2 regions of the Mycobacterium sp. E3247 genome follow, and region 2 is predicted to be linked to the other one. Evidence: riboswitches for the same ligand, from Rfam matches in the RefSeq annotation. Region 2 holds a riboswitch; the other holds the start of a gene.

Region 1 (9,645 bases), on a different contig from region 2:
CGAAGCAAGAGTCAGCGGTTGCGGGTTCGAGCGGTCCGGTGCGGCAACGGGTGGCCGACCGCATCCGCCGGCTCGACGCCGTCGACGAACAGTTCCGCACCACCAAGCCGCACGCCGCGGTCCAACAGGCGGCGCGCGAGCCGGGCCTTCGCCTGCCGCAGATCCTGCAGACCCTCATCGAGGGCTATGCCGACCGGCCGGCACTGGGCTGGCGGGCGCGCTCGCTGGTCACCGATCCCGCGACCGGCCGCACCACGGCGCAGCTGCTGTCCCGGTTCGACACCCTCAGTTATCGCGAGCTGTGGGCCAACGTCGGGGCGATTGCCAGCGCCTGGCGCGGCGACGCCGCCGATCCGGTGGCGCCCGGAGATTTCGTCGCCACAGTCGGTTTCGCCAGCGCCGAGTACCTGACCCTCGACCTGGTCTGCGGATATCTCGGGCTGGTGGCGGTGCCGCTGCAGCACAACGCGGCGGCGGCGCGGCTGCAGCCGATCGTCGCCGAGGTCGAGCCGCGGATACTCGCGGCGGGCGCGGGCTACCTCGACCTCGCCGTCGAGGCGGCGCTGGGCAGCGCGTCGTTGCGACGCTTGGTGGTTTTCGATTACTCCCCCCAAATCGACGATCAGCGCGAGGCTTTGGAGCGCGCGCGGGCGAAGCTGTCGGCCGCGGGGATGACGGTGACGATCGAGACGTTCGACGAACTGATCGGGCGCGGCCGCGCCCTGCCGCCCGAGCCGGCGTACACCGGCGGTACCGACGAACGCCTCGCCATGATCATGTACACGTCGGGCAGCACCGGACTGCCCAAGGGCGCCATGTACACCGAGCGCATGCTGTGCAAGCTGTGGACCAACGAGCTGATGCCCGAATTCGCGGACACGCCCGTGTTGAACGTCAACTTCATGCCGCTCAACCACCTCGGCGGCCGGATACCGCTGTCGACCGCGTTCCAAGCGGGCGGCACCAGTTACTTCGTTCCCGAGAGCGACCTGTCGACGCTGTTCGAAGACTGGAACCTGGTGCGCCCCACCGAGATGGGGCTGGTGCCACGGGTCGCGGAGATGCTGTATCAGCGTTACCAGAGCGCCGTCGACCGGCGCGTCTCCCGGGGATCCGACCCGGAATCCGCCGGCGCGGAGGCGCGGACGGAGCTGCGCGAGCAGGTGCTGGGTGGACGCATCGTCACCGCCTTCTGCGGCACGGCGCCTCTGGCCGCCGAGATGCGGAGCTTCGTGGAGACCTGCCTGGGCGTGCACGTGCTCGACGGCTACGGCTTGACCGAGGTCGGGATGGTGACCAAGGACGGCAGGATCGCCCGGCCCCCGGTACTGGGCTACAAGCTCGTCGACGTCCCGGAGCTGGGCTACTTCCTTACGGACAAACCCTTTCCGCGGGGTGAGCTGCTGGTCAAGTCGCTGACCGCCACGCCCGGGTACTTCAAGCGCCCGGACGTCACCGCCGATGCCTTTGACGCGCAGGGCTATTACCGGACCGGGGACGTGATGGCGGAACTGGAGCCGGATCGGCTGGCCTATGTCGACCGGCGCAACAACGTATTGAAGCTCGCCCAGGGCGAATTCGTGGCCGTCGCGCGCCTGGAGGCCGTGTTCAGCAGCGCGGCCCTGATCCGTCAGATCTTCGTCTATGGCAACAGCGAACGCCCCTACCTGTTGGCCGTCATCGTGCCGACCTCGGACGCGCTGGAACGATTCGCCGACGATGCCGACGGGCTGAGGGCTGCGCTGGGCGAATCGCTGCGCCAGTCAGGCAAACTCGCCGAGCTCCAGTCCTATGAGGTGCCGGTCGAGTTCCTCGTCGAGCCCGAACCATTCAGCGAGGACAACGGGCTGCTGTCGGGAGTGGGCAAGCTGCTGCGGCCGAAGCTCAAGGAACACTATGGCGATCGGCTCGAGCAGCTGTACGCGGATCTGGCGGACAACCGGGCGACCGAGCTTCGGGCGCTGCGCGAGGGCGCGGCCGACCGCCCGGTGATCGACACGCTGGTGAGCGCCGCCGAGGCGCTGTTGGGGTTGGCGGGCGGCCCGCCGGACCCGGGTGCGTTGTTCATCGAACTGGGCGGAGATTCCCTGTCGGCCTTGACCTTCTCCAACCTGCTGCAGGACATCTTCGACGTCGAGGTCCCGGTGGGAATGATCACCGGCCCGGCGACCAGCCTGGGTCAGCTCGCGGAATACGTTGCCGCCGAGCGCACGTCAGGGTCGCGTCGGCCGACTTTCGCCACGGTCCACGGGCGGGACGCCACCGAGGTCCGCGCGGCCGACCTCACCCTGGACGAATTCATCGACGCCGAAACCCTTGGCGCCGCGGCGGACCTGCCCCGCGCCATCGGCACGCCGCACACGGTCCTGTTGACCGGTGCCAACGGCTACCTCGGTCGCTTCCTGTGCCTGGAGTGGCTGGAGCGCCTCGCGGAGACGGGCGGAAAGCTCGTCTGCATCGTCCGCGGCGTGAATGCCGCGGCGGCCGCGACGCGGCTGGAGGACGTCTACCGCAGCGGTGATCCGCGCCTGCTCGAGCGGTTCCGCGAGCTGGCGGCCGACCATCTCGAGGTGCTCGCCGGCGACATCGGTGAGCCCGGCCTGGGGCTGGACCGCGCGACATGGGATTCCCTCGCCCGCGGCGTGGACCTGATCGTGCACCCGGCGGCGCTGGTCAATCACGTCCTGCCCTACGACCAATTGTTCGGCCCCAATGTCGTTGGCACCGCGGAGGTTATCCGCCTGGCGATCACCGAACGCGTCAAGCCGGTGAGCTATCTGTCGACCGTGGCGGTGGCCATGTCGGTGGCCGAGTTCACCGAGGACGGCGACATCCGCGCTACCAGCCCCGTGCGGCCGATCGACGACAGCTACGCCAACGGGTACGCCAACAGCAAGTGGGCGGGCGAGGTGCTGCTGCGGGAGGCGCACGATCTGTGCGGGCTGCCCGTCGCCGTCTTCCGGTCCGACATGATCCTCGCCCATAGCCGCTACGCAGGCCAGCTCAACGTCCCGGATGCGTTCACCCGCTTGATCTTCAGCTTGCTGGTCACCGGCATCGCGCCGGGGTCCTTCTACCAGGCCACCGACACCGGCGGCCGGGCGGTCGCCCACTACGACGGGCTGCCCGCCGACTTCGTGGCCGAAGCGGTGACCGCGCTCGGCGAGCAGATCGCCACCGTTGCCGAGGATGCGGCGGCTACTGAGACGTTTCGCTCCTACGACGTGATGAACCCGCACGACGACGGCGTCTCCCTGGACGTGTTCGTGGATTGGCTGATCGCCGGCGGCCACGACATCCGGCGCATCGACGATTACGACGAGTGGCTCGGCCGGTTCGGCACCGCGCTACGGGCCCTGCCCGACCGGCAGCGCCAGCATTCGGCGCTGCCATTACTGGACGCCTATCGGAAGCCGGAGACACCGCTGCGCGGCGCCCCGGCCCCTACCGACGTCTTCCGCGGCGCGGTCCGCGCGGCCAAACTCGGTGCGGACAACGACATCCCGCACCTGACGGCGGACTTGATCGAGAAGTACGTTCTCGACCTGCGGCTGCTCGGTCTGCTGTAGCCGCGACGAGAGGAGATCGATATGGCAGCTGCGGCGCGCGCCGTACGGTTCGACCGGTACGGGGGCCGCGAGGTGTTGTACGTGGCCGACGTCGAGGTGCCTGTCCCGGGACCCGGCGAGGTGGTCGTCGAGGTCCGCGCCGCCGGGATCAACCCCGGCGAGGCCGCTATCCGCACCGGCGCCGTGCACGACATGTTCCCCGCCACTTTTCCGTCCGGTGAGGGCAGCGACCTGGCCGGCGTCGTGACCGCGGTGGGCCCCGGGGTGACCGAATTCTCGGTGGGGGACGAGGTTTTGGGGTTCAGCTTCCGCCGGTCCAGCCACGCCACCCATGCCTCGGTCCCGGTCGGCCAGCTGATCCACAAGCCGCCCCAGCTCAGCTGGGAGGTGGCCGGCTCCCTCTACGTCGCCGGTGTGACCGCGTACGCGGCCGTCCGGGCGGTGGCACCTCGGCCGGGGGAGACGGTCGCCGTGTCGGCGGCGGCGGGCGGCGTGGGCAGCCTCGTCGTGCAACTTCTGGTGCTGCGGAAGGCGCGGGTGCTGGGCATCGCCGGACCGGCCAACGCCGACTGGCTGCGCGCCCACGGCGTCATCCCGATTCCCTATGGCGGCGGGCTGGCGAACCGGCTGCGCGAGGCGGCACCGGAGGGGATCGACGCGTTCATTGACCTCTTCGGACCCGACTACGTGCAGCTCGCCGTCGACCTGGGTGTCGCACCCGACCGGATCGACACGATCATCTCGTTCAAGAAGGCCGGCGAGGTCGGCGCCAAGACCGAAGCCAGCGCTGAGGCGTCGACGCCCGAGGTGCTGGCCGAAATGGCCCGGCTCGTGGTCGACGGCGCCATCGATTTCGAAATCGCGGCGACCTATCCGCTGGATCGGGTCGCCGATGCCTACGAGCAACTGGAGAAGCGGCATACCCGCGGCAAAATCGTTCTGCTGCCCAACGATTCAGAGTGATGCGGCCGGGCCCACGATGCCGGCCTGCACGATCTTGACGACCACCAGCGCGACCGCCAGCACCAGGTAAGCCCGCAGGGTGAAAAGCCCCGCCCGGCGAATCGGCGACATGGCCGGGCGGGCCAGGCCGGCAAGGCTCGGGGTCTGCCACTCCATCCGGTCCTGGCGGCGGATGGCGCGGCGTTCGGCGCGCGTGAGTGTCGGGGTGTCGTCGAGTTGGTCGACCTGTTCGGGGTCCAGGCCACCCCCGAGCGTCCGCACGACGGCTTCCGCGTCACGCAGCCCGGAATACCGGCGACCGGCGATGATCACGGCGGCACCGCCGACGACACCGATGGCCGCGCCGATGGCGAGGCCGGCCTCGATCGTCGACGTCGCCAGGCCCGGGAAGAACGTCGTCGCCGTCAACGCCAGCGACAGCAGCACCAACGCCCACACGATGGTCCACGCAACGATGTTCTGCCGCACGCTGTTTGCCCACGGACCCAGCAACGCCCGGTCGTTGCACAGCAGCACGAGGAAGACCGTTGCCGAAGGCAGCAGGACACCGGCGAGCGCCTGCACACCCTGAGTCACCAAACCGAGGACATGGTCGGGGCTGAACGCGACCGCGGCCGACACCGCGAGCAGCAGTGCGTAGCCGCCGTAGAACAGCGGGGCCTCGCTGATCTTCCAGTGCAGGGAGTGCCGCCTGCCCATCGCGTCGCCGATGGCATAAGTGGTGGCCAGCCCGATGGCGTTCGCCCCGATCAGCGAGGCGTCGAGCAGGATGATCGCGAGCAGCGTCCCGACCGTACCGCCGAGGTGTTGGGACAGCTCGGCCGCCACCGCGCCGGCATCGGTGAAGTGGCCCGCTCCGGCCGTGCCGGCCAGACCGAACGCCGCGACGGCCATCAGCGCCGTCGCACCGACCATGACCACCACGATCCCGATCACCAAATCCGCTCGGGCGTAGGGCATCCAGCGGGCGGTGATGCGCTTGTCCACCACGTTGGACTGCTGGAAGAACAGTTGCCAGGGCGCCACCGTGGTGCCCACGATCGCGATGACCAACAGCAGCACGGTGGAGTTGACCCCGCCCGTGAACCGCGGAATCAGGCCGCCGGCAATCCCTTTCGCCGTCGGATGCACCAACAGCACCATCGGGATGACCAGCACGTTGACCGCGATCAGCAGGAACATCAGCCCCTCCCACCGGCGGAACGACCCCCCGGCCACCACCGCGAACAGCAGCACGGCGGCGGCCGGGATCGCGATCAGCTTGGGGCAGCCCAGGAACCCGAGCGCCAATGCGACGCCGATGAATTCGGTGACGATGGTCAACGCATTCAGGATCAGCAGGTCACCGACACTGAATGCGCCCCAGAACCTGCCGAACCGCTCGAAGATCAGGCGCGCGTGCCCGACTCGGGTGACCGCGCCGAGCCTGAGCACCATCTCCTGGTTCACGTAGAGCACCGGAATCAACAGCGCCAGTGTCCACAGCAGCGCCATCCCGTAGTTCTGCCCGGCCTGTGCGTAGGTCGCGACGCCGCCGGCGTCGTTGTCCCCCACCATCACGATCAGCCCGGGACCGCTGATGACCAGCAAAGTGCGCAGGCGGCGCCAGCGACCGCCGGACACGCCGGCGCCGTCACGCCGGATACGGCCGAACGCCCCGACGATGTCGCCGGGGTGGGCGGCGCCGGGATGCGTTGGCGTGGCGGCGGTGACGGCGCCGGCGGCCTCGGATGAGACTGCGGTCATGGTGTCCTCGTGATGGCCGTCACCGGTGGGCGCCGGTCGAAGGGTGTCCGCCCAGCGACGCGGTGACTACCGCGATCGGCATCCGCGACACGTACAGATTGGCCCGCTCCTGAGGCGTCAGGACGGTCCGCCCGTGCACCCTGGTGGCCCACAGCCGCGCCGACCGCAGCCACGAACGTCCCCGCCCCCCGGTCCGAGCGGTGAGACGTTGTGTGACAACAAAAGCCATGATCTTCTCCTTGCGGGAGGTCCGATCGGCTCAGCTGGAGGCACCCGGCCGGAACGGCGCGCCGCTCGACGCGCACGAATGACCGAGTGTCCGTGAAAGCTCAGGCGGCAGAAGGAATGCCGGAACCGGATCGGGACAAGACGGATTTCGGATAGGGACTATCGCCCGGACTCATCTCGCCCTCACCTCCTCACGGCCGCGACACACGCGGGTGTCATCACTGTCACCTGAACGGGAGAAGAGCGAAAACCGGCGACGTGCCGCCGGTCGCACCCCTCTCGTCGGAGCTTCGGCACTGCACGGCGTATCCGGAATTCAACCGACGGTCGCGATCCGGAAGCCACTTGGGCTCAACCCTTGGGTCCGGGAAGAGCTGTCCTGACCCGGGGCGTCTCTCGACGTTCGGGGTCAGTGGCCTGTGTCCATGCAGACGCCTCACCTACCGAGGTGCTTGCGAAACCCTTTGTACACCGCGGCCCGGGGCCCGTCAAACTCGTTTGCGTAACCGTTACGGCAGCTCACCGCGATCATCAGCTGCGCGGGACCGCCGCGCGCCGCCCGGGCCTACCCTCGACAGCATGGCCAATACTCTGCAAGATCCGAAGGTCGCGTCCGTCCTCGACCGCATGTACACCGAAGCGAAGAGCCAGATGTCGCTGTTGCGCCAGCGGCATGGCGATTTCGACCGGCCGATGACGGCGCAGGAACGCGCCGACGCCATGAGCGAGTTCTACATCCCGGTCACACCCGAAGCGGGCCGGTTGCTGTACGCACTGGTCCGGGCGACCCGCCCGGCGACGGTCGTCGAGTTCGGGATGTCGTTCGGCATCTCCGCCGTGCACCTGGCGTCGGCGGTGCGCGACAACGGCTCCGGCCGGGTGGTGACGACCGAGCTCAACGAGGCCAAGATCGCCGCCGCGAAGAAGACATTCGCGCAGACCGGCCTGGACGACGTGATCACCGTCCTCGAAGGGGATGCGCTGGCCACGCTGGCGGGGCTCGACGGGCCCGTCGACTTCGTCTTGCTGGACGGCTGGAAGGACCTGTATCTGCCGGTGATCGAGCTGCTCGAACCGCGGCTGTCGATCGGGGCGTTGGTGGTCGCCGACAACACCAGCGCCGCCGACACGCAGCCCTATCTCGACAGGGTGCGCGATCCCGGGAACGGCTACGTCAGCTTCAATTTCGGAGTCCGGGAGGGCGACAGCATGGAGATCAGCTGCCGCACCGACGATTAGGGCCTAGCGCAGGGATTCCTCCAGCCACGGCGTCAACCACTTCACCCCTTCGGGGGTGAGGTGGACGCCGTCGCTGCGCACCTTGATGCCGTCGACCTTGGCGGTGTAAACGCCGTCCGGACAGAGCTTTTTGTTCAGGTCGAGGATTTGCACGCCCGGGTGGTGGGCGACGGTCTTGCGCAGCATGGTGTTCCACAAATTGACCCGGTCCGGCTGGTCTTCGGGATACAGTCGGCCGTCCGGCTTCTCGCCGCCCCGGCTGTACGGCACGGTGGCCACCACTACGCGAACGCCGTTGGCGCTCACGATGTTCAGCGCCCGCTCCAACTCGCCGTTGAGGTAGGCGTCGAAGGTGGGATCACCGATGTGGGTCCATTGCCCCTCGTTCACGCGGTCGACGGTTTCCCAGCGGCCGATGATCAGCAGCGCAACGTCCGGCTGGTCCTGGCCGACCTGCGCCGACCATCGAATCGGCCAGCCGTCGCACGCCGGCCGCTGCTCGAGGGTCTGGCCGATGTACCGGTACGGCGTGCCGCGCACCAGACTGCAGCCGATCACGGTGTGGTCGAGGAAGGCGAATCCCGGCGTCGGCGGCAGGTAGTGCATCCACGTCCACCCGATCGAATCGCCGAACACCGAAACCGTGAAGGGCCGGTTGGGATCGCGGGGCCCGGCCGGGCGGCCGCCGCCCGGAGGCGACGGGGACACCGCGGCGACCGCCGAGACGCCCGGCGGCAGGCCGACCTCACGAAGGCCGGGCCCGGTGCCCACCGGAACCACCATCAGGGTCACCGCCGCCGCGCTGGCCACCGTGGCGGCCGCCAGCGGCAGCAGCGGCACCCGCGCCGGGCGCCAGCGCCGGATGGGTTGCTCGATCAGCCACCACGACGCCGCGGCCAGCGCCACCGTCGCGCCGCACCGGGCGGCGAACAGGGGCAGCCCGGTCCACCCGGTGCGCTCGCCGTTGAGCACCAGGAAGATTGGCCAGTGCCACAGGTAGACGCCGTAGGAGATGGTGCCCAGCCACACCAGGGGCGGAACCGCCAGGATGCGGGCGGCCACGCCGCGCTGCTCCAGAGCGACCGGCGCCACCACGACGACCGACGCGATCGCGACCCCGATCAGCAGACCGTGGCGGAACTCGCCGCTGCTGCCGGTGGCGTAGTGGGTCGCGGCCCCGAGCCCCGCCAGGCCGGCCAACGGCAAAACGCGCGCGACGCGGCGCGCCCACCGGGTCCGGATCAGGCACCAGCCCCGGTTCAGCGAGGGCCAGTCGCGAACCAGCAGGGCCGCCGCCGCGGCACCGGTCAGCAGGGCCTGCGCGCGGGTATCGGTGCCGAAATACACGCGGTCGCGGGTGGTGTCGGTCACCATCGCCATGGCGAGCGCGCCGATCGCCAGCGCGCCGACGGTGGCGATCACGAACGTCGCGAACCGGACGCCGCCGACGGTCGCGCGGGTGAGGCGGCGCCTGGCCCGCGCGGCCAACAGCAGCGTCACCGAGATCAGCAGTACCGGCCAGACGAAGTAGTACTGCTCCTCCACCCCGAGCGACCAGGTGTGCTGCAGCGGCGACGGCGGGGCGCCCTGCGTGAAGTAGTCGGTCTTCTGGGCGACGAACCGCCAGTTGGCCATCCACACGAACGCCGCGATCGCGTCGTCGCGCAGGCCGGTGAGGGATCGCTCGGGCAGGAGTTGGCGGGCCGCGCCCACCGTGAGCACCATCAGCACCAGGGCGGGCAGCAGCCGCCGCGCGCGGCGGATCCAGAAGCCGGTCAGCTCGATACGCCCGGTGCGGCCCAATTCGTCCAGGAGCAGCGAGGTGATCAGGAAACCGCTGAGCACGAAAAACACGTCGACACCGATGAATCCGCCGCCGACCCCGGGGATGCCGCCGTGG
Region 2 (9,645 bases):
CGTAGTGGGTGAGGCTGTGCCGGCCCTCCTTCGTGACGGCGAACTTCCACTCGCCGCCGCGGTGGCGTCCGATCGGAGCGTCGATCGTCCCGCTCGAGGGGTCCGGATGCCCCTGCACCAGCGCGTGGTAGCGCTTATCGACCGTGCGCTGTTTGAACGCCCGCTTCAGCGCGGTGTAGGCGCGCTCGGAGAGCGCCACCACCATCACGCCGGAGGTGCCCACGTCGAGGCGGTGCACGATGCCCTGCCGCTCGGGAACCCCGGACGTGGTGATCCGGTAGCCGGCGGCGGCCAGACCGCCGAGCACGGTCGGCCCCGTCCAGCCCACCGACGCGTGCGCGGCCACCGCGGCCGGCTTGTCCACCGCGACGATGTCGTCGTCGGAGTACAGGATCGTCATGCCCTCGATGTCGACGGGCGTGTTCTCCACCGGCGGCGGGGCTTCGGGCAGCCGCACCTGCAGCCACGCGCCCCCGGTCAGCCGGTCGGACTTGCCGGCGCGCACGCCGTCGAGCTCGACGCCGCCGTCTTCGGCCAGGGCCGCCGCGGCGCTGCGGGACAGTCCGAGCAGCCGGGCCAGGCCCGCATCCACGCGCATGCCCGCCAGCCCCTCCGGGACCGGCATGGAACGGTCGGTCATCGGCTACGGTCGGCCTTGCTCCGGCGGCCCACGGTGTCGAAGTCGTAGCCGAAGACCGACAGCACCACCAAGAGGATGGCGCCGCCGACCACCGACGGGTCGGCGACGTTGAACACCGGCCACCAGCCCACCGACAGGAAGTCCACGACATGGCCGCGCAGCGGTCCGGGCGCCCGGAAGAAGCGGTCGACCAGGTTGCCCGTGGCGCCGCCCAGAATCATGCCCAGCCCGACCGCCCACCACGGCGACACCAGCCGGCGGCCCATCCAGAAGATGCCGACCACCACACCGGTCGCGATCAGCGTCAGCACCCAGGTGTATCCGGTCGCCATGGAGAACGCGGCGCCGGAGTTGCGCACCAGCGTCCAGGTCACCGTGTCGCCGATGATGGGCACCGGCTGACCGGGCGGCAGCAGTTTGACGGCGAGCACCTTGGTGACGACGTCCAGGGCCAAGACGATCGCGGCGACCGACAGCAGCAGGCGCAGCCGCCTCGGCGGCCGCTGCGGGTCGGTGACGGGCGCGTCCTTGGCCTCGTTGGTTGAGGTCACGGGCTCAGTGGATCCTGTGGGTTCCTCGGGCACTCTCACATCATCCCCCAATGCGTACTCGGGCCGGCCGAGGTTCGCGGTTGGCGTGCGCGATGATCTCACCATGGGCCGGCTCACCGTCATCGCCACCGGAGGCACGATATCGACCGGCACGGGCGCGGACGGCGTGCACCGGCCCTCCTATGGCGCGGCCGATCTGGCTGCCGGCCTCGATGTCGACGTCGTCGACGTGCTGGCCGTGGACAGCTCGCAGCTGATGCCCGCCGACTGGGACCGGATCCGCGGAGCGGTGCGCGCGGCGATCGACGGCGGCGCCGACGGCGTGGTGATCACGCACGGGACCGACACCATGGAGGAGACCGCGCTGTGGCTCGAGCTCACCCATGACGGCGACGTTCCCGTGGTGCTCACCGGGGCCATGCGCAGCGCCGACGCGCCCGGCGCCGACGGCCCGGCCAACCTGCGGGCCGCCCTTGCGGTGGCGGGCAGCCCCGCCGCCCGTGGCCTGGGTGTGCTGGTGTGTTTCGCCGGCCGGGTGTTGCAGCCGCTGGGGATGAGCAAGGTGGCCACCGACGACCTGACCGGCTTCGCGGGTGAGCTGATCGGCACGGTGAACGGCGGTGTCACGCTGGCCGGCACCAAGACGCGGCCCCGGCTGGGCGACCTCACCGCGGCGGACGCGCCGCGGGTGGACATCGTCGCCGCGTACCTGGGCAGCGACGGGGTGGCCCTGGACGCGTGCGTGGCCGCCGGGGCCCGTGGCGTGGTGCTCGAGGCGCTGGGTTCGGGCAACGCCGGCGACGCGGTGGTCGACGCGGTGCGTCGCCAGTGCCGCGCCGGGGTCGCGGTCGCGGTGTCCACCCGCGTCCCGGGCGGCCGGGTCGGTGCCAGCTACGGGCCCGGGCACGAGATGGCGGCCGCGGGCGCGGTGATGGTGCCCGGCTTGCGGCCACCGCAGGCCCGGGTGCTGATGATGGCCGCGCTGGCCGCGAAGCTACCGGTCGGCGACGTCATCGCCCGGTGGGGCTGACGGTTCGTTCGCTTCCAGGGCCTGCAGGACGCCCCGGTATTCCGGCCAGTCCAGCGAATCGACCGGGTTAGCCTTGGTCAGCTCGGCGGTGTCGGCGGGGAACGTCCTGGCCGGGCCCGGGCCCGAGCTGCGGGTCTCGAACCGCGCGGTGACGACGCCGTGGCCGGCGCCCTGCACCCAGCCGTGCCCGAGTTCGGGGTGCAAGACGTCGTCGACCACCCGCCACCCCGCTTCCGCCTCCGGCCCCGGCGCGAACATGGCCTCGGCCGCGGTCTCGACGTGCTGCCCGTCGCCCGTCTCCCCCATCAGGTCCAGGTCGGGAAACAGCGACTCCTGGCGCACGTCGCTCAGCCCTGAAAAGCCCACGCCCAGTAGGCGGATCGGCCCGATCTCGCGCGGGTCGAGCAGCAGCCGCCGGGCGACCGCGACCAGCGCGCCGGGCTCGGTCGTCGCGTAGGGCAGCGTGGCCGAGCGGGTCAGCGTGCTCATGTCGGATTTCTTCAGCTTCACGGTGACGGTGCGCGCGCCCCGGCCGTCGCGCAGCAGGCGTTGGTGCGCGTGCTCGGCGATCGGGTCGATCGCCTCCCGCAGCTGCTCCAGGCTGGTCAGGTCGACGGCGAAGGTGGACTCGGAGCTGATCTGCTTGGCTTCGGCGCGCTCGGCGACGGGGCGGTCGTCGACGCCCTGGGCCAGGCGGTGCAGCGCCGGCCCGATCGTCGCACCCAGGATGTTGGCGGCCTCGGCGTCGGTCAGGGCGGCCAGGTTGCCGATCGTCTCGATGCCCAGCCGATTGAGCTTCTCCTCGGCGACCGGCCCGATGCCCCACAACCGCCGCACCGGCAGCCCGCCCAGCAGCGACCGCTCCTCGGCGCGCCGGACCACCCGAACGCCGTCGGGCTTCGCCAGGCCCGACGCGATCTTGGCGATCTGCTTGCCCGAGCCGGCGCCGACCGAGGCGATCAGGCCGGTCTCGTCGCGAACCCGTCGCCGCAGGTCCTCGCAGAACGCCTCGACCTCCTCGGCCGACGCGCCCGCGAGGTGGGGCGGCTCACCGAAGCCCTCGTCGAAGGACAGCTGTTCGACGACGGGCACCAGGCTGCGCACGGCGTCGAAGACCCGTCGGCTGGCCACCCCGTACACCACGCCGCGCGGCGGCAACACCACCGCGGTCACCCCGATCAGTCGGCGGGCCTGATGCATCGGCATGGCCGAGCGGGCGCCGTACACGCGGGCCTCGTAGCTGGCGCCGGCCACCACACCACGCCCGCCCAGGCCGCCGACCAGCACCGGCCGCCCGCGCAGGGTCGGCCGGGTGAGTTGTTCCACCGAGGCGAAGAACGCATCCATGTCCAGGTGCAGCACCCAACGGGACTCCACGCATCGATGCTATGGGTCTAGCGTCGTTGGGTATGGAGGCTGACGGCACAGACGCACCGAAGTCTCGATGGGAGCGGGTGCGCCATCAGTGGAACCAGCGGCTGCAGCCCGGTGAACAGGCCACGGTGCTGGCCTGGACGTCGTTCACCCTCACCTTCGCCGGGCTGCGGGCGCTCACACATTGGATCCGCGCGGGCCATGGCCCCTCGGGGGGCGGTATGTCGTTGGGCGGGAAGCACTTTCACCACTACAACATCGGCATCGGGATGCTGGCGACGGTGGGCGGCGTGGGGCTGCGCGGAACCGACAGGCAACGACGGCACCCGGCGGCGGCCATCGCCTACGGCGCCGCGAACGCCATGATCGTCGACGAGCTCGCGCTGCTGTTGGACCTCAAGGACGTCTACTGGGCACGTGACGGCCGCGAGAGCGTCGACGTCGCGGTCGGACTCATCGCCACCGGCGCGACGGTGGTGGCGGGCATGCCGTTCTGGCCCCACGCCCACCGCGCGCTGCGCTCGCATTCCTCCGCGAGACTGTAACCAGCGACGAGTCTTCTCGAGAAACACGTCGCTGGTTACAGTCTCGCGGTCAGCACGGGCAGCCCCTCGCCGCCAGGGCACTTCGCGCCCGCTCTACGACGACATCCGGTCGGTGTCGTAGCAGGTCGGCACCGACCCGGATCAAGCGCCATCCGCGTCGCTCCAGTTCTGCGGTGCGCTCGATGTCGTTGGCCCGGATTCGCGGGTCCGTCCAGTGCTGCGGCCCGTCGTATTCCACCCCGACGAGCCACGCCTCCCAGCCCATGTCGATCCTGGCCAGCACGGCGCCCCACACGTTGCGCACGACGATCTGAGTCTGCGGCCTGGGCAGATCCCCATGAATCAGCGCCAGCCGGGTCCTGGTCTCCTGCGGAGATTCGGCGCCGGCGTCGACGAGGGGCACCACCCTACGCAACTGCTTCATGCCGCGTGCGCCGCGGTGCTTGTCCATCAGCGGCCACACGTCTTCGGCGGCGAGGCCCGTCGCTCGTGCCAGGGCGTCCATGCGGATCACGGCGACTGTCGACCCCGGTCGCCGTCCCAGGTCGAAGGCAGTGCGGGCCGCCGATGTGACGGGTATGCCGTCGACCATCGTCACCTCGCCTGTCGCAAGTGTCTCGTTGCGGGTGACGATCAACGACGGCGGACGCGTGCGATCGCAGACCAGTTCGGCCGGGGAGTGCGGATCGACCCACTGGGCGCCGTGCAGGGCCGCGGCCGAGGTGCCCGCCACGACCGCCTGCTTACCGGACCACAACCACGCGGCGATCGCGCGGTCCCGCGCGGTCAATTCGCCACCGCGCCGCTGGTACACATTGCGGTAGATCCGGGTGCACGAACGCCGGAGTTCACGTTGCGTCCACGCTCCCGCTCGAATGGCGTCGGTACCGACGAATGGCTCTGTGCTCACGACGGCAGGGTGCCACGCCACGCCGACATGCCCGCGAGACTGCAACTAACGACGACTCGTCTCGGGAAATGCGTCGCGGAATACAGTTTCGCGACTCAGACCTTGGCGATGCTGACCCGCACGCCGTCGCCGATGTCGACGCCGTCAGACGGCGCGCCGAATTCGAAACTGGTGGCCAGGATCTCACCGGCGATCAGGTCGCGATGCGTGCGCGCCCAGTCGGCCCGCTCGGCCGGCACCGACATCACGACAGAGATCCGGTCGGACACGTCGAGACCCGTGGATTTGCGGAGCTCCTGCAGCTCACGGATGCGGTCCTTGGCCCAGCCCTCGGCCTCCAGCTCCGGGGTGACCGTGCCGTCGAGCACCACCAGCCCGGCTCCGTCGGGCAGCGCCGCGGTGAACTCCGGGTCGGCGGCGACCAGCCGCGAGCTGTACTCCTCGGGTTGCAGCAGCGCGGGTCCCGCGGTCAGGGTGCCGTCGGGGTTGACGACGCCCTGCCCCGCCTTGACCGCCTTGATGGCGGCCTGCACGTCCTTGCCCAGCCGCGGGCCGGCGACGCGGGCGTTGACGGTGAGCTCGAACCGCCCGTAGGTGTCGATGGCGTCGGTCAGCTCGACGCTCTTGACGTTGAGCTCGTCGGCGATCAGTTCCGCGAACGGCTCCAGCCGCTGCGGGTTCTCCACCGCCACGGTCAATTTCGGCAGCGGCAGCCGCACCCGCAACTTCTTGGCCTTGCGCAGCGACGACGCCGCCGAGCACACCTCGCGGACCTGGTCCATCGCGGCGACCAGATCGGGGTCGGCCGGCAGCGCTTCGGCGTCGGGCCAGTCCGTGAGATGAACCGACCGCCCCCCGGTCAGGCCGCGCCAGATGATCTCGGTGACCGACGGCAGCAGCGGCGCGGCCAGCCGCGAGGTGACCTCGAGCACGGTGTGCAGGGTGTCGATGGCGTCGGGGTCCTCTTCCCAGAACCGCGAACGCGACCGGCGCACATACCAATTCGTCAGCGCCTCGGTGAACTGCCGCAAGTGCTCGCACGCCCTCGAGATGTCGCAGGTGTCCATTTCACGGGTGAGGTCGTCGCGCAGGTCGGCCAGCTTGGCCAGGATGTAGCGGTCCAGCACCTGACGCGAATCAATGCGCCAGGAACCGACTTTCGGCGCGTAGAGCGCCAGGAAGCTGTAGGCGTTCCACAGCGGCAGCAGGACCTGACGCACGCCGTCGCGGATGCCCTGCTCGGTGACGATCAGGTTGCCGCCGCGCAGAATCGGCGAGGCCATTAGGAACCACCGCATGGCGTCGGAGCCGTCCCGGTCGAACACCTCGGAGACGTCGGGGTAGTTGCGCAGCGACTTGCTCATCTTTTGCCCGTCGGAGCCCAGCACGATCCCGTGCGCGACACAGGTTTTGAAGGCGGGCCGGTCGAACAGCGCGGTGGCCAGCACGTGCAGCGTGTAGAACCAGCCGCGGGTCTGGCCGATGTACTCCACGATGAAGTCGCCCGGGTAATGGGTGTCGAACCACTCGCGGTTCTCGAACGGGTAGTGCACCTGGGCGTACGGCATCGAGCCCGAGTCGAACCACACGTCGAGCACGTCCGGGATGCGCCGCATGGTGCTGCGGCCGGTCGGGTCGTCCGGGTTCGGGCGGGTCAGCTCGTCGATGTAGGGCCGGTGCAGGTTGGTCGGCCGCACCCCGAAGTCGCGTTCCAGCTCGTCAAGGCTGCCGTAGACGTCGATGCGCGGGTAGGCCGGGTCGTCGGACTTCCACACCGGAATGGGGCTGCCCCAGTAGCGGTTTCGCGAGATCGACCAGTCCCGGGCGCCCTGCAGCCACTTGCCGAACTGGCCGTCCTTGACGTGCTCGGGATACCAGGTGATCTGCTGGTTGAGTTCCACCATGCGGTCGCGGAACGCGGTGACGGTGACGAACCAGGACGACACCGCCCGGTAGATCAGCGGATTGCGGCACCGCCAGCAGTGCGGGTAGGGGTGCTCGTAGGTCTCGTGGCGCACCAACACCGCGCCGTTGGCCGCCGCCGGGCCGCTGCCGTTCTTCAGGTCGCGGATGATGTGCGGGCTGGCGTCGAAGACGTGCTGCCCGCGGTAATCCGGGACGCTGGCGTCGAACCGGCCCTTGGAGTCGACCGGGGTGACCGGCACGATGCCCACCTTGTCGGTGGTCGCCATGTCGTCCTCGCCGTAGGCCGGCGCCATGTGCACGATGCCGGTGCCGTCCTCGGTGGTGACGAACTCCCCGGGCAGCACCTGAAAAGCCTTGGGGCTGTCCATGAAATACGGGAACGGCGGCAGGTAGCGGGTACCGAGCAGGTCGGCACCGCTGTAGCTGCCCAGTATCTCGGGTTCTTCGCCCAACTCGCGGGCGTAGGCGGCCAGCCGCGGCTGGGCCAGCACGAACCGCCGGTCCCCCACCCGTACCTGCACATAAACCACCTCGGGGTTGACCGCGACCGCCAGGTTCGACGGCAGGGTCCACGGCGTCGTCGTCCACACCAGCAGGTGCGCGCCGTCCAGCGCGCCGCCCACGACCTTGAATCCGACGGTCAGCGCGGGGTCCTGGCGGCTCTGGTAGACGTCGTCGTCCATGCGCAATTCGTGGTTGGACAGCGGGGTTTCGTCGCGCCAGCAGTACGGCAGGACGCGGTAGCCCTCGTAGGCCAGGCCCTTGTCCCAGAGTTGCTTGAACGCCCAGATCACCGACTCCATGTAGGACAGGTCGAGCGTCTTGTAGTCGCTGTCGAAATCGACCCAGCGGGCCTGACGGGTGACATAGGCCCGCCACTCGTCGGTGTAGCGCAGCACCGATTCCCGGCACGCGTCGTTGAACGCGGCGATCCCCATGTCGTCGATCTGCGATTTGTCGTTGATGCCCAGCTGGCGCTCGACCTCGAGTTCGGCGGGCAATCCGTGGGTGTCCCAGCCGAAACGGCGCTCCACCTTGTAGCCGCGCATGGTGCGGTACCGCGGGACGATGTCCTTGACGTAGCCGGTGAGCAGGTGCCCATAGTGCGGCAGCCCGTTGGCGAAGGGCGGCCCGTCGTAGAAAACGTATTCCGGGGCGTCGTCGCGGCGGGCGATGCTGGCCCGGAAGGTGTCGTCGCCGGCCCAGTAGTCCAGTACCTCGAGTTCGAGGGCCGGGAAGTCGGGTGCGCCGCCGGCCGGCTTCGGATAGGCCGTGGCTTCAGCGTTATCGGTCACGTGGTGCGTCGTCTCCTGTGCCTCAGTGCCGTTGGGCACTGGTAGCGCCTGTTGGGGACGACGACGCGCTGCCTGCGCGAGCGCCGCGGTACCACCCCGCTTGCCACGCTGTCGCGTGGCCGCTCGTTGAAGGCTGTGACGGGCCCACCCGTTCGGTTCTACTGAGCCGGCTCGCGAAGCCGGCGGTTCTTCCGAAGGCTCCCCGGTGATGCCGGATCGACGCCAGTGGCTCGATTCTACTCAGGCGAAGCACCCCAAGGGGCTACCTGGCCTCAGGAAACACCTGCGGCCGGGTAGCCCCTTGGAGCCTTGGTTGGTCGCTGCCCATCGGATCAGGCCTGAATTTCGAGCACTCCGACGCGCCACAGCGCCGCGTAGACGTGGCGCAGCGGGACGCTGAGCAGCCGGGTGGCGCCCTCCACCAGCGGGTCGCCGGCGAGCAGGGGCTGCTTGTTGACCTGGCGGGCGGCCTTCTTGGGCGCCGGGGCCGCAACGGCGGCCCGCGTCGCGTCGACGTCGCGCACCACCCTCAGCGTGCGGGCGGGCGCTACGGTCACCACTTCGTCGTGCAGGGCTACGGTCATGGTCGCCTCCTAGGCGGGGTTCGGCAAAACGGGGACTAATTGGACTGACGTGTCCCGTCCCGTCGCGGTTCCGATCCTTGAGAACGCTTGACCGACAAGCCACTTGGCGTTGCGACGACTCAGCCGAGAACGTCGTGCCGGAGATCGGACAGGGACGAGACGGAGTTCGGACTTCGACCCGGACTGTCGCTGGAACTCATGTGTCCCTCACCTCCTCGCGGTCACGACGCGCGCGGTGATCCGCACGCGATTTTTGCGCGCAGCACGAGGAGCAGAAAACCCGGCATGGCCGGAAGATCCGCACCCCTCTCGTCAGAGCTTCGGCACCACACGACGTGTCCGGTGTCCCGGAAGCCACCTGGGCTCAACCCTTAAGCCGGGAGGAGCTGTCCTGACCCGGGGCGTCTTTCGACGTTCGGGGTCAGTGGCCTGTATTCGTGTAGACGCCTCACCTAACGAGGTGCTTACCCGACCGATAATGCACGACGGGTCCGACAGGGTCAAACTCCTCCGCGCAGCGTTTCCCAATCTTTACGGGTTTCCGGGGCGGGCACACAGGATTCAGTCAGGTTGGCGCCATGAGCTGGGCGGATAGCCACCCCCGTTGGGCGCCGAATGTTCACCTCGCGTTTGCCGGGCCGCCGCGCAGGCGGCTCAAACACGCTGATCAGCCCTCAACGAGGCCGTCGAGCCGCCCGACGGTGTCGATGAACTCCTCGACCATGTCGAGCACCACCGTTCGCGCAGGGCGAACCCGGTCGAGCGAGCCCACCACCTGGCCGACGAAGTA

What was found. A riboswitch is a leader RNA that binds a small molecule or an ion and turns the genes downstream of it on or off. The one in region 2 is predicted to bind magnesium.
Region 1: another riboswitch for magnesium. It lies ahead of A9X04_RS29555 (hypothetical protein); the one in region 2 lies ahead of A9X04_RS03985 (Rv1535 family protein).

The regions. Positions count from the first base shown of each region.
Region 1 covers NZ_LZJG01000164.1:15,334-24,978, reverse strand. Annotated here, with positions in the region: gene car (carboxylic acid reductase) at 1-3,569, shown strand, start outside; gene A9X04_RS08975 (NADP-dependent oxidoreductase) at 3,591-4,532, shown strand; gene A9X04_RS08970 (NRAMP family divalent metal transporter) at 4,524-6,278, opposite strand; gene A9X04_RS29555 (hypothetical protein) at 6,298-6,507, opposite strand; M-box (ykoK) riboswitch at 6,774-6,961, opposite strand; gene A9X04_RS08965 (O-methyltransferase) at 7,086-7,745, shown strand; gene A9X04_RS08960 (acyltransferase family protein) at 7,749-9,645, opposite strand, start outside.
Region 2 covers NZ_LZJG01000074.1:4,565-14,209, forward strand. Annotated here, with positions in the region: gene A9X04_RS03950 (RluA family pseudouridine synthase) at 1-640, opposite strand, end outside; gene lspA (signal peptidase II) at 637-1,224, opposite strand; gene A9X04_RS03960 (asparaginase) at 1,295-2,221, shown strand; gene A9X04_RS03965 (DNA polymerase IV) at 2,186-3,583, opposite strand; gene A9X04_RS03970 (hypothetical protein) at 3,631-4,140, shown strand; gene A9X04_RS03975 (DUF559 domain-containing protein) at 4,190-5,050, opposite strand; gene ileS (isoleucine--tRNA ligase) at 5,146-8,271, opposite strand; gene A9X04_RS03985 (Rv1535 family protein) at 8,604-8,855, opposite strand; M-box (ykoK) riboswitch at 9,153-9,322, opposite strand; gene A9X04_RS03990 (nitronate monooxygenase family protein) at 9,523-9,645, opposite strand, start outside.